2 linked regions of the Methylosinus sp. H3A genome follow. The protein of the gene in region 1 interacts with the protein of each later gene in a pairwise test. Links are inferred from orthologs where the notes say so. Each region holds a gene or a part of one and is shown in the gene's direction. Other genes may lie near its edges.

The links.
Region 2: the proteins of rho (region 1) and hfq interact in binary tests that used the Escherichia coli proteins (3 or more experiments, as listed by UniProt). The link is inferred for Methylosinus sp. H3A from one-to-one orthologs.

What each region holds. Positions count from the first base shown.
Region 1 is NZ_JADNQW010000005.1:1,379,036-1,385,042, reverse strand. Bases 2,088-4,878 are described here. They hold rho (transcription termination factor Rho), read left to right. Parts: upstream 2,088-2,744; coding sequence 2,745-4,013; downstream 4,014-4,878. Other genes in these bases: mnmE (tRNA uridine-5-carboxymethylaminomethyl(34) synthesis GTPase MnmE), read left to right, coding at 4,334-4,878; hemJ (protoporphyrinogen oxidase HemJ), read left to right, coding at 2,100-2,519; hemE (uroporphyrinogen decarboxylase), read left to right, coding at 2,088-2,096. Also shown: IY145_RS09495 (Maf family protein), read right to left, coding at 1-578; more of hemE, read left to right, coding at 1,059-2,087; more of mnmE, read left to right, coding at 4,879-5,635; tRNA uridine-5-carboxymethylaminomethyl(34) synthesis enzyme MnmG, read left to right, coding at 5,670-6,007. UniProt on the Escherichia coli protein: Facilitates transcription termination by a mechanism that involves Rho binding to the nascent RNA, activation of Rho's RNA-dependent ATPase activity, and release of the mRNA from the DNA template.
Region 2 is NZ_JADNQW010000005.1:3,630,977-3,637,046, forward strand. The notes cover bases 1,937-4,790. They hold hfq (RNA chaperone Hfq), read left to right. Parts: upstream 1,937-3,155; coding sequence 3,156-3,425; downstream 3,426-4,790. Other genes in these bases: IY145_RS19775 (sigma-54 dependent transcriptional regulator), read left to right, coding at 1,937-2,892; hflX (GTPase HflX), read left to right, coding at 3,543-4,790. In the rest of the region: IY145_RS19770 (sensor histidine kinase), read left to right, coding at 1-1,515; more of IY145_RS19775, read left to right, coding at 1,528-1,936; more of hflX, read left to right, coding at 4,791-4,931; IY145_RS19790 (multidrug efflux SMR transporter), read left to right, coding at 4,988-5,314; IY145_RS19795 (glutathione S-transferase family protein), read left to right, coding at 5,325-5,978; mazG (nucleoside triphosphate pyrophosphohydrolase), read right to left, coding at 5,991-6,070. UniProt on the Escherichia coli protein: RNA chaperone that binds small regulatory RNA (sRNAs) and mRNAs to facilitate mRNA translational regulation in response to envelope stress, environmental stress and changes in metabolite concentrations.

The sequences.
Region 1 (6,007 bases):
ATGATGGTCCAGTGATCGCCGAGGATGCGCTCAAAGAGATGAACGCCTAGCCCCTCTATCTGATAGGCGCCAGCGCTGGTCGTCGCCTCCTCTGCGACACTCTCGAGGTAGCGAGCCAGGAAATCGTCGGAGAAAGCGCGCATCGTCAGATCGGCATGGGCGACGGTCTCGAAAATAAGAGCGCCGTCGCGCGCGATCGCGATCGCGGAATGCAGGCGATGGGTGCGGCCGGCGAGAAAGCGCAGCTGCTCGCGAGCGGCGGCGACGGTCGGAGGCTTGCCGAAGCGGCGTCTCTCACAGCTCGCGACTTGATCGGCGCCGAGAACGAGAGCGCCCGGCCGCGTGAGAGAAACGAGCGTCGCCTTGTCTCGCGCCAAACGCGCCGCGACGGCGTCGGCGTCGCCGCCAGCCGCGACGACCTCGGCTTCGACCGCGCGTTCGTCGATTTCGACCGGATGGACGAGAAAGGGCGCGCCGGTCTGCTCGAGCGCGGCGCGGCGGCCTTTGCTCTTGGAGGCGAGAATCAGCGGCTCGGGATGGAGCCAGAAGGCGCGAGAACGATCGAACGACACCGAAATCTCCTCGCTTCGTTACCCACAGGGCCGGGCGCGGTCGTGGGCATAGTGGGGAAAAAGAACGCCGTCGGACGGGGCCATGTGGACAGCTGCGCATAACGTTGCTCGGCGATCAACAGGCGTAAGAGCGGGTGGGGAAAAGGGGGAGCCAGACCATGAAAGACGCGATTCTTCGCCATCAACCACGAAGGGTGTGGGAACATGCGCAGATCGCATTGTTAATACTTCATTTACCGTCCTGTCCACAGAGAGGCCTGGAATCTCTATACAGCCATGTTCGTGGTACGTAAGGTGTGGACAAAAGGTTGACGGAAATTAACCTCCGTTAAGAAACCCCTAACAAAATCAAAAAAATCTCTTAAAGATTAACTTTTCTTTTTGTGTCGTTTTGGGCTAGCTCCAATGCCGGGAAGAGCGAACGGCGTCCCCTACGTCCTATGTCCAGCTCGTCCTGTTTCCTGACCTTGCCGGAGCCGAAGCGCAATGGGTGATCGTAAGCCGCTCCTCGCCGTTCTCAACGGCGAAGCTCGAGTCGTTCCGCCGATCTGGCTGATGCGGCAAGCAGGCCGTTATCTTCCAGAATATCAGGAGCTTCGCGCCAAGGCCGGGAGTTTTCTCGACACCTGCTACAATCCGCAGACCGCGGCGCGGATCACTCTGCAGCCGATCGAGCGCTTCGGTTTCGACGCGGCGATTTTGTTCAGCGATATTCTCGTCGTGCCGGATGCGCTCGGGCAGAAGGTCTGGTTCGAATCCGGGTCCGGCCCGCGGCTCGTCCCGGTCGAGAGCGACAGCGACATAGCGGCTTTGGCGGAGAGTTTCGACATCGAGAAGCTTTCGCCGGTGTTCGAGACGATCGACCGGGTGAAGGGCGAGCTGCCGAAATCGGTCGCCTTCATCGGCTTCTGCGGCGCGCCCTGGACCGTGGCGAGCTATATGATCGCCGGCCGCGGCACGCCGGATCAGGCGCCGGCGCGGCTCTTTGCTTTTCGGCGGCCGGAGGCCTTCGCGCGGCTCATCGACATTCTGGCCGACGCCTCGATCGTCTATCTCATTCGGCAGATCGACGCCGGCGTCGAGACGCTGCAGATTTTCGACAGCTGGGCGGGCGTGCTTCCGCCTCTGGAATTCGAGCGCTGGGTCGTCGCGCCGCTGAAAAAGATCATCGGGGCGGTGAAGACCGCGCGGCCGGGCGTTCCGATCATCGCTTTCGTGCGCGGCGGCGCGACGCATCTGCCGGGTCTCGCCGAAAGGCTGGGAGCCGACGCGCTCGGGCTCGACACGGCGATCGATCCTGTCTGGGCGGTGAAGGAAATTCCCGCAGGGACGGCGCTGCAGGGAAATCTCGATCCGCTCGCTCTGCTCGCAGGCGGCGCGGCGCTCGATCGAGAGATCGACGCGATCTTGCATTGTTTCGCGGGGCGTCCGCATATTTTCAATCTGGGTCATGGCGTCTTGCCGGAGACTCCGCTCGAGCATGTCGCGCAATTGATCGGGCGCGTTCGCAGAACAGGAAATTGAGTCATGTATCTCTGGATCAAAGCTTTGCATGTGATCGCGGTGATCGGCTGGATGGCAGGGCTGCTCTATCTGCCGCGGCTCTTCGTCTATCATACGGAAGTGGGGCAGGGTGCGCCCTCCGCATTGTTCAAGAAGATGGAGCGCCGGCTGGCGCTCTACATCATGGCGCCGATGATGATTGTCGCTTGGCTCGCTGGTCTGGCGCTGATCTATTTCGGCTCCTTTCACGGCGCGGGATGGCTGCATGCCAAATTGGCGCTGGTCGTCCTTCTGACCGGCGTTCACTTCTATTTCGGCGTCACGCAAAAGGCTTTCGAGCGGGACGAGAATCGCCGGCCGGCGAAATTCTTCCGATTCGTCAATGAAGTTCCGACGCTGCTGATGATCGGCATCGTCGTGCTGGTGATCGTCAAGCCGTTCTGACTTCAGGGTTTTTTCTGAAGATTCACCGAATTGTCACGAGCTTCGGGCGGATGGCTTGCGTTTCCGCCCGAAAGGGATTAATTGCTCTATCGCTCACCTCAGGCAGATCGTCGTTTCAAACGACAGCCGGATCCAAGACCGGCTCATCGGGGCATCGGCTCCCGCATCCTTCTGCCCATCCCGCCCTAGCCCAAGTTTTCCGAATATCGTCGAGGATTGTCCCAAATGGGGGAAATCAAGCTTCAGGACCTGAAGTCCAAGTCGGCCGCCGAGCTTCTCGCCTTCGCGGAGGAGCATGAGGTCGAGGGCGCGTCGCTGATGCGCCGTCAGGAACTGCTCTTCGCCATACTGAAACAATTCGCCGGTCGCGACGTCGAGATCGTCGGCGAAGGCGTCGTGGAGGTGCTGCAGGACGGCTTCGGCTTCCTGCGTTCGCCGGACGCCAATTATCTCGCCGGCCCGGACGATATTTACGTGTCTCCTTCGCAGATTCGCCGCTTCGGCCTGCGCACCGGCGACACTGTCGAGGGCATGATCCGCAGCCCCAAGGAGGGCGAGCGCTATTTCGCGCTGCTCAAGGTCAATTCGATCAATTTCGAAGACCCTGAGAAGGTGCGGCACAAGGTTCCCTTCGACAATTTGACGCCGCTCTATCCAGATGAGCGGCTGAAGCTCGAAATCGACGATCCGACGCGCAAGGATCTCTCCGCTCGCGTGATCGATCTCGTCGCGCCGATCGGCAAGGGTCAGCGCGCTCTGGTCGTCGCGCCGCCGCGCACCGGCAAGACCGTGCTGCTGCAGAATATCGCGCAGTCGATCACCACCAATCATCCGGAATGTTATCTGATCGTGTTGCTCATCGACGAGCGCCCGGAGGAAGTGACCGACATGCAGCGCTCTGTGAAGGGCGAGGTCGTGTCCTCGACTTTCGACGAGCCGGCCGTGCGTCACGTTCAGGTCGCGGAGATGGTCATCGAGAAGGCCAAGCGCCTGGTCGAGCATCGTCGCGACGTGGTGATTCTGCTCGATTCGATCACTCGTCTCGGCCGCGCCTACAACACTGTGGTTCCGTCCTCCGGCAAGGTGCTGACCGGCGGCGTCGACGCCAATGCTCTGCAACGTCCCAAGCGCTTTTTCGGCGCGGCGCGCAATATCGAAGAGGGCGGCTCGCTGACCATCATCGCCACGGCGCTGATCGACACCGGCTCACGCATGGACGAAGTGATCTTCGAGGAGTTCAAGGGCACGGGCAATTCGGAGATCATTCTCGACCGCAAAGTCTCCGACAAGCGCGTCTTCCCGGCGATCGACATCACCCGCTCCGGCACCCGCAAGGAAGAGCTGCTGGTGCCCTCGGACATTCTCAAGAAGATGTATGTGCTGCGTCGTATCCTCAATCCGATGGGCACGGTGGACGCGATCGAGTTCCTGCTCGGCAAATTGCGCGAGACGCCCAAGGGCAACGCCAGCTTCTTCGATTCGATGAACACCTGAGGCGGCGCCCTCGGACGCGCCGGCGATGTGAATTCGCGGGGAGAGCGCGTTCGAGGGCATTTGCTATCGCCAGCCGATCGATCGTCATCGGCTGGCGCGCAAAAGCCTCGAAGCTAAAAACAATCCGTACTACATAACAATTAAAGTCGTTTTTTGGGCCTCGCTCGAGCCGAAATTGCTTGTGTCACCGCAAACGCCACTCGAATATGCACTGGCCGGATGATTGTTCATCGGTCTGAAAGGCGTTGGGATAAGTTTCTTTCTCAGGGCCGGAAATTCGAGTAGAGCGGTCCGATCATGCGGCGGATGACAGTCTGACCATGTCGAGCGAAACGATCTTTGCCTCGGCCACCGGCGCCGGGCGCGCGGCGGTCGCGGTGATTCGGCTGTCGGGCCCGATGGTCGGCGCAGTGTTGGCGCGGCTGGCGGGACGTGTTCCAGAGCCCCGATTTGCGCATTATGCGCGCCTCGCGGACCCGCGCGACGGCGAGACGATCGACCGCGGGCTCGTGCTCTATTTCCCACAGCCGAACTCGCCGACAGGCGAGGATTACGCCGAATTGCAGATTCATGGCGGCCGCGCGGTGACGCACGCAGTTTTGCGGGTTCTGGGTGATTTTCCAGGCCTGCGAGAGGCGCAACCGGGGGAGTTCGCACGGCGAAGCCTGGCCAATGGCAAGATGGATTTGTCGCAGGTCGAAGGCCTCGCAGATTTGATCGAGGCGGAGACAGAGTTTCAGCGTCGGCAGGCGATCAGGGCGCTGGGCGGAGCCTTGCGCAAGCGCGTGGAGAGCTGGCGAGAAAGACTGATCCGCGCGCTGGCCCTGGTCGAGGCCGAGCTGGATTTTTCCGATGAGGGCGACGTGTTCGAGCCGGCGACGGCGCTTCGGCCATTGCTGGAGCCCCTCGGCGAGGAAATGGCGGCGGTGCTGAAGACGGGCGATCGGACCGAGCGGCTCCGCGACGGCTATGTCGTTCTGCTGCTCGGGGCGCCGAACTCCGGCAAATCGACGTTGCTCAATGCGCTGGCGCAGCGGGAGGTGGCGATCGTCTCCCCGGTTCCGGGAACGACGCGGGATATGATCGAGGTTCATCTCGACCTCGGGGGCATGCCGGTCACGCTTGTCGATACGGCAGGTTTGCGGGAGGCGACGGATGAAATCGAACGGATCGGCGTCGCGCGGACGCGGGCGCGGATCGGTGAGGCGGATCTTCTCGTCTGGCTGTCGGAAGGAGGCGTCGAGTCGCCGCGAGAGCCGATCGAAGACGTCGAATTCATTCGCGTCGCGACCAAGGCCGATTTGCTGAATTGCACATCAGATGATCTTGCAATTTCCGCTCGAACAGGGTTTGGAATAGAACGACTTCTGGAGGAAATGGCGGATCGCGCGAAGCGGCGTTTGGGCGATGGTTCGACTGCGCTTCTCACGCGCGAACGGCATAGGCGGCTTGTCCAGGAGGCGAAAGACGCGATCGAGGCGTGTCTCGATTCGGGTAAGCCGCTCGAATTCGTTGCAGACGATCTTCGCATCGCGGGCCGGGCGCTCGGCCGAATCGTCGGGGCGGTCGATGTCGAGGATGTGCTGGATGCGATTTTCTCGCAGTTTTGCATCGGGAAATAAAGTTTCACGTGAAACAGACGCGAGGGCTTGAGAGGTGAGCTCGGCCGCCTATGACGTGATTGTGATCGGGGGCGGACATGCCGGCTGCGAGGCCGCGGCCGCCGCCGCTCGTCTCGGCGCGCGCACGGCGCTCGTCACCCACGCTCACGCCACGATCGGCGCCATGTCCTGCAATCCGGCGATCGGCGGGCTGGGCAAAGGCCAGCTCGTCCGCGAGATCGACGCTCTCGATGGGCTCATGGGCCGGGTCGCCGACGCCGCCGGAATCCAATTTCGCCTGCTCAATCGTTCGAAAGGTCCGGCGGTGCGGGGCCCGCGCGCTCAAGCCGACCGCAAGCTCTATCGCGCGGCGATGCAGGCGGCCATAGCGGC
Region 2 (6,070 bases), 2.3 Mb from region 1 along the record:
ACTTTCGTCGCGCTGCGGCCGCTGTCGACCTTTCCGGACACATTCCTCTATGTGACGCGTCCGGTCGATCCTTTCGGCGTGCAATTTCCGGAGCAGGCGGCGAGCCTCATCGCCACCTATGACGCTTTCGAGGCCTATCGCGGCGCGGTGAAGAAGGCCTTCACCGTCATGTATGCGCTGCTCGCCACCATAATGCTGCTCTCGGCGGTCTGGGTCGGTCTCGACTTCGTCGACCGGCTCGTCGCGCCGATCCGCGCGCTCATCGCCGCGACCGATCAAGTGTCCGCCGGCAATCTCGATGTGCGCGTCGATGTCGAGCGCTCGCACGGCGATCTCGCCCGGCTCGGCGCCGTCTTCAACAATATGACCAGCGAGATCGAGCAGCAGCAGAGCCGTCTGCTCACGGCCAATCGCCAGAACGAGGAGCGGCGTCTGTTCACCGAGGCGGTGCTCTCCGGCGTGCCGGCGGCCGTCATCGGCGTCGACGCGGAGGGGCGGATCAATGTGCTCAACCGTTCGGCGGAGGAGCTTCTCGTCGGCGGAGCGGGACGTGACGGCGCCACGGCGGCGATCGGCGCGCGGGCGGCCGAAGCTCTCCCCGAGATCGCGCCCATTCTGGCCGATGCGGTGGAAGCCTTTCCGCGCGCTATTCAGACGCAGATCAACATCAGGCGCGGCGCCAAGGAGCTGACGCTCGCCGTTCGAGTCACTTCGGCGAGCATGCAGCAGGGGGGCTCGGATTTCGTCGTGACGCTCGACGACATCACCGATCTCGTCACCGCGCAGCGGACCTCCGCCTGGGCCGATGTCGCTCGGCGCATCGCTCATGAGATCAAAAATCCGCTGACGCCGATCCAGCTCTCCGCCGAGCGCCTGAAGCGCAAATATGGCAAGCACATCACCTTCGAGCGCGACATCTTCGACCAATGCACCGACACGATCGTGCGGCAGGTCGACGACATCAAGCGCATGGTCGACGAATTCGCCTCCTTCGCCCGCATGCCCAAGGCGCGGCCCGAGCGCGACGATCTGTGCGACTGCATGCGCCAGGCCTTTTTTCTGACGCGAGTCGCCCATAACGACGTGGAAATGACACTGACACTGCCGGACGCGCCGGTCTTCGCGGTCTTCGACCGGCGGCTCTTGTCGCAGGCGCTCACCAATATCGTGAAAAACGCCGCCGAGGGCATCGCCGCCCGCGAGGACGCCGCGGCGCATGACGCCAAGCGGATCGATATCAGCCTCGGCGTGCGCGACGCAATGGCGGAGATCGATGTGATCGACAATGGCAAGGGATTCCCGGCCTTCAACCGACAGCGCCTGCTCGAGCCTTATATGACGACGCGCGCCGAGGGCACCGGGCTCGGCCTGCCTATTGTCGCCAAGATCATCGAGGACCATGGCGGACGACTCGAACTGCTCGACGCCCCCTCCGGAACCGGCGCCTGTGTGCGCCTGTTCATTCCGCTCGGCGAGGCCGCCGCGGCGGAGGAGGCGCAGGCGCGGACTTCGTGAATGGTGAGGCAGATGGTCAGCGACATTCTCATCGTCGACGACGAGGAAGACATCAGAGAGCTCGTCGCCGGCATTCTCGGCGACGAAGGCCATGGCGTTCGCACCGCCAAGGACGCCGATGGCGCGCTGGCGGCGATCGAGCAGCGCCGCCCGCATCTCGTCTTCCTCGACATATGGCTGCAGGGCTCGCGCCTCGACGGCATGCAGGTTCTGGAGATCATCCAGAAGCAGCACAAAGATCTGCCTGTGGTGATGATCTCGGGCCACGGCAATATAGAAACAGCGGTGAGCGCCATAAAGCTCGGCGCCTATGACTTCATCGAGAAGCCATTCAAGGCGGATCGTCTCCTGCTCGTCGCCGAGCGCGCGCTCGAGGCCTCGCATCTGCGCCGCGAGATCAGCGCGCTGCGCCAGCGCGCCGGCGCCTCGGACCGCATCGTCGGCAGCTCCTTCCCGGCGCATCAGCTGCAGCAGATCATCGCCCGCGTCGCGCCGGTCAATTCGCGCGTGCTCATCACCGGCCAGCCCGGCTCGGGCAAGGAGCTCGCCGCGCGTTGTCTCCATGCGGCTTCGCAGCGCGCCCTCGGCCCCTTCGTCGTCATCAATGCGGCGACGATCACGCCGGAAAATATGGAGATCGAGCTCTTCGGCAGCGAGGGCGGCGACGGGCCCCGTAAGATCGGCGCGCTCGAGGAGGCCCATGGCGGCACGCTCTTTCTCGACGAGATCGCCGACATGCCCAAGGACACGCAGTCGAAAATCCTGCGCGTCCTCGTCGAGCAGACGTTTCAGCGCGTCGGCGGGACGGCGCGCGTCGAGGTCGATGTGCGTATCATCTCCTCGTCGGCGCGCGACCTCGCCTCGGCGATAGAGGAGGGGGCGCTGCGCGAGGATCTCTTCCATCGCCTCTCCGTGGTGCCGATCCGCATCCCCTCGCTCGCCGAGCGTCGCGAAGATATCCCCGAGCTCATCGAATATTTCATGGAGCAGGTGTCGGCGACCTCCGGCATGCCGCGCCGCAAGATCAGCGAGGACGCGCTCGCCGTCATGCAATTGCACGACTGGCCCGGCAATATCCGCCAGCTCCGCAACAATGTGGAGCGGCTGATGATTTTGACCGCCGGCGACGCGACCGCCGAGGTTTCCGCCGATATGCTGCCCTCGGAGATCGGCCAGCTCGTCCCCTCGACGCCGGCCGGCGTGCGTGGCGAGAAACTGATGAGCCTGCCGCTGCGCGAGGCGCGGGAAGTGTTCGAGAGAGAATATCTGATCGCCCAGCTCAATCGCTTCAGCAACAATATTTCCCGAACGGCCGAATTTATCGGAATGGAGCGGTCGGCGCTCCATCGCAAGTTGAAGTCGCTCGCCATCGAATGAGGCGACAAATCTCGCCGATACAAGACCTTGTGAAAATTTCCTATTGGCTCTGCGGCTGTTTGGCTCTAGTTGATGCGTTTCGTCTCGTCGTAAACACGTCGAAACAGCGAGTTACAGGACCGTAAGTGGAGGCCTTTCGCCGCATGAAGGAGTTGCGTCTTGCGCATTGCGCCGGCGCAGTCTCTAATATGCGGTTGGATGGCTATGGACCGATAAGAGCGACGCAAGTCGCCCCGATAACGAAAAACAGAACAGGATAGCCGATGTCCTCCGAACGCGCGCAGAATCTGCAAGATACGTTTTTGAATTACGTGAGGAAGAACAAAGTCCCGCTCACGATTTTTCTGGTCAACGGCGTCAAATTGCAGGGCATCGTGACTTGGTTCGACAATTTCTGCCTCTTGCTGCGCCGCGATGGGCATTCCCAGCTCGTTTATAAACATGCGATCTCGACGATCATGCCCGGTCATCCGATCCATATGTTCGAGCCGGGTGAGGAAGGCGCGGAGAGCGCGCCAGAACGCCATCGCTGAGCGGGATTTCGGAAGATCGGCGCCCGATTTTCCGTTGAAAGTCCCGCGAAAACAATAGACGCTGACAAGATGCGGGGCGAGCCGCCGCCGCGCTTCGCTCAGCGGGTCGAGGTCGGGTTGAGCGAAAAAACATCAGCGTCCGAGGACCGGACCGCCGGCGCGTCCACAAAGGCTCTCGTGGTCGGCCCCTATCCCACGCGCACGCGGCCTTCCGAAGCCGCGGGGCAGGGGGCGGAGCGCGATCCTGTCTCCCGGCTCGCCGAAGCGGTCGGCCTCGCCGAGGCGATCGAGCTCGACATCGTCGGCGAGATCGCCGTCTCTCTGCACGACGTCCGGCCCGCGACCTATCTCGGCAAGGGCAAGGTCGAGGAGATCGCCGAGACGGTGAAAGCCGCCGAGGCGGAGCTGGTGACGATGGATTGCCAGCTCTCGCCGGTGCAGCAGCGCAATCTGGAAAGAGCCTGGGGCGCCAAGGTCATCGACCGCACCGGGCTGATCCTCGAGATTTTCGGCCGCCGCGCCCGCACCAAGGAGGGCGCGCTGCAGGTCGAGCTCGCCCATCTCGCCTATCAGAAATCGCGCCTCGTGCGATCCTGGACCCATCTCGAGCGTCAACGCGGCGGCTTCGGCTTCCTCGGCGGCCCCGGCGAGACGCAGATCGAGACCGATCGCCGCCTCATCGAGGAGCGCATGGCGCGCATCGAGCGCGACCTCGACCAGGTCAAGCGCACGCGCGGCCTGCACCGCAAGAAGCGCCGCGAGGTGCCCTATCCGGTCGTCGCGCTCGTCGGCTACACCAACGCCGGCAAATCGACGCTGTTCAATCGCCTGACCAAGGCCGGCGTGCTGGCCGAGGACATGCTGTTCGCGACGCTCGACCCGACGTTGCGGCAGATTCGCCTGCCGCATGGCGCAAAGATCCTGCTTTCGGATACGGTCGGCTTCATCTCCGATCTGCCGACCATGCTGATCTCCGCCTTCCGCGCCACGCTGGAAGAGGTGACGCTGGCCGACGTCATCCTGCATGTGCGCGACGTTTCGCATCCCGATTGGGAGGCGCAGGCCTCCGACGTCGAATCCATTCTCGGCGAGCTCGGCCTTTCCGGCGAGGCGGGGACGCGCATTCTCGAGGTCTGGAACAAGATCGACGCGCTCGATCCGGAGCGGCTCGCCGCCATGCGCGTCGCCGCGCGCGGCCGCAAGGGCGTCGACCGTCCCTCGCTCGTCTCGGCGCTGACCGGGGAGGGGCTCGACGCGCTGCTCGATCGCATAGAGACGCGACTGGCGGAAGGGCGCGTCCGGCTCGAGGTCGAGCTCGATCCCGCCGACGGCGCCGGCATCGCCTGGCTCCACGCCCATACGGAAGTGCTGGATCGGCAGACTTTGCCGGACGGGAGAGCGCGGCTTGTCGTGCGCGTCGCGCCGGAGCGATTCGACGGGGTGACGCGGCGCTATCCGCAGGCCGAAGTGCGCGCGGAAGCGACGACCCGGCGGCGCGCGCGCTAATTTCATAGGCGCGCCTCGAGCCGCGAGGCGTTCGCACTCCGAGGGGCCTCCGCATCATGGATCGAATCTATCTGGTGATCGCCATTCTCTGCGAGGTCGTCGGAACCTCCGCGCTCAAGGCGAGCGAGGCTTTTTCGAAGCCTTTGCCTTCGATCATCGTCGTCATCGGCTATGGCGTGTCCTTTTTCCTGCTGTCGCTCGCTCTGCGCAGCATTCCGGTCGCCGTCGCCTATGCGATATGGTCGGGCGTCGGCCAAGCGTTGATCGCCCTCGTCGCCTGGTTGGTGTTTCGCCAGACGCTCAATGCCGGAGAAATGGCCGGAATGGGTCTCATCATCGCCGGCGTCATTTTGCTGAGCCTCTTTTCCCAGACCGCCCATTGAGGACGCTTCGATGACTCTCTCCCTGCTCGTCGGCAATAAGGCCTATTCCTCCTGGTCGCTGCGGCCCTGGCTGCTGCTGAAGCAATTCGAGATTCCCTTCGAGGAGACGGTGGTTCCGCTCTATGGCCCGGAGTCGAAAGAGAGGCTCCTCGCCTTTTCGCCGGCCGGGAAGGTTCCGGCGCTACGCAGCGACGACGTAATCGTCTGGGATTCGCTCGCCATCATCGAATTCATCGCCGAGCGCTTTCCCGATCTCGCGATCTGGCCGCGCGATCCGGCGGCGCGGGCTCTGGCGCGCTCGCTCGCGGCGGAAATGCATTCCGGCTTCACCTCGATGCGAAGTGAATTCCCCACCAATTTCCGCCGCGCGCCGCGCCCGATCGCGCCGCCGAGCCGGGAGGCCGCCGCCGATATCGCGCGTATCGACGCCGCCTGGCGCGACGCGAGAGCGCGCTTCGGATCGGAGGGGCCGTTTCTCTTCGGCGCCTTCTCCGCCGCGGACGCCATGTTTGCGCCGGTCGTCTGTCGATTTACGACCTATGTCCTCGAGGTCTCGTCGCAAGCGCAGGATTATATGCACGCGATTCTCGCTCTGCCGAGCTATCAGGCATGGCTGAGCGAGGGACGCGGCGAGCCCTGGGTTCTGGAAAAATTCGAAAAGTGAGCGGGCCGCTGCTCACGCACGCTCGGCGGCTTTCGCCGCGAGCCACAATGCTTCCATCTCGTCTAGCGTCGAATCCTGCGGGCGCGTTCCCT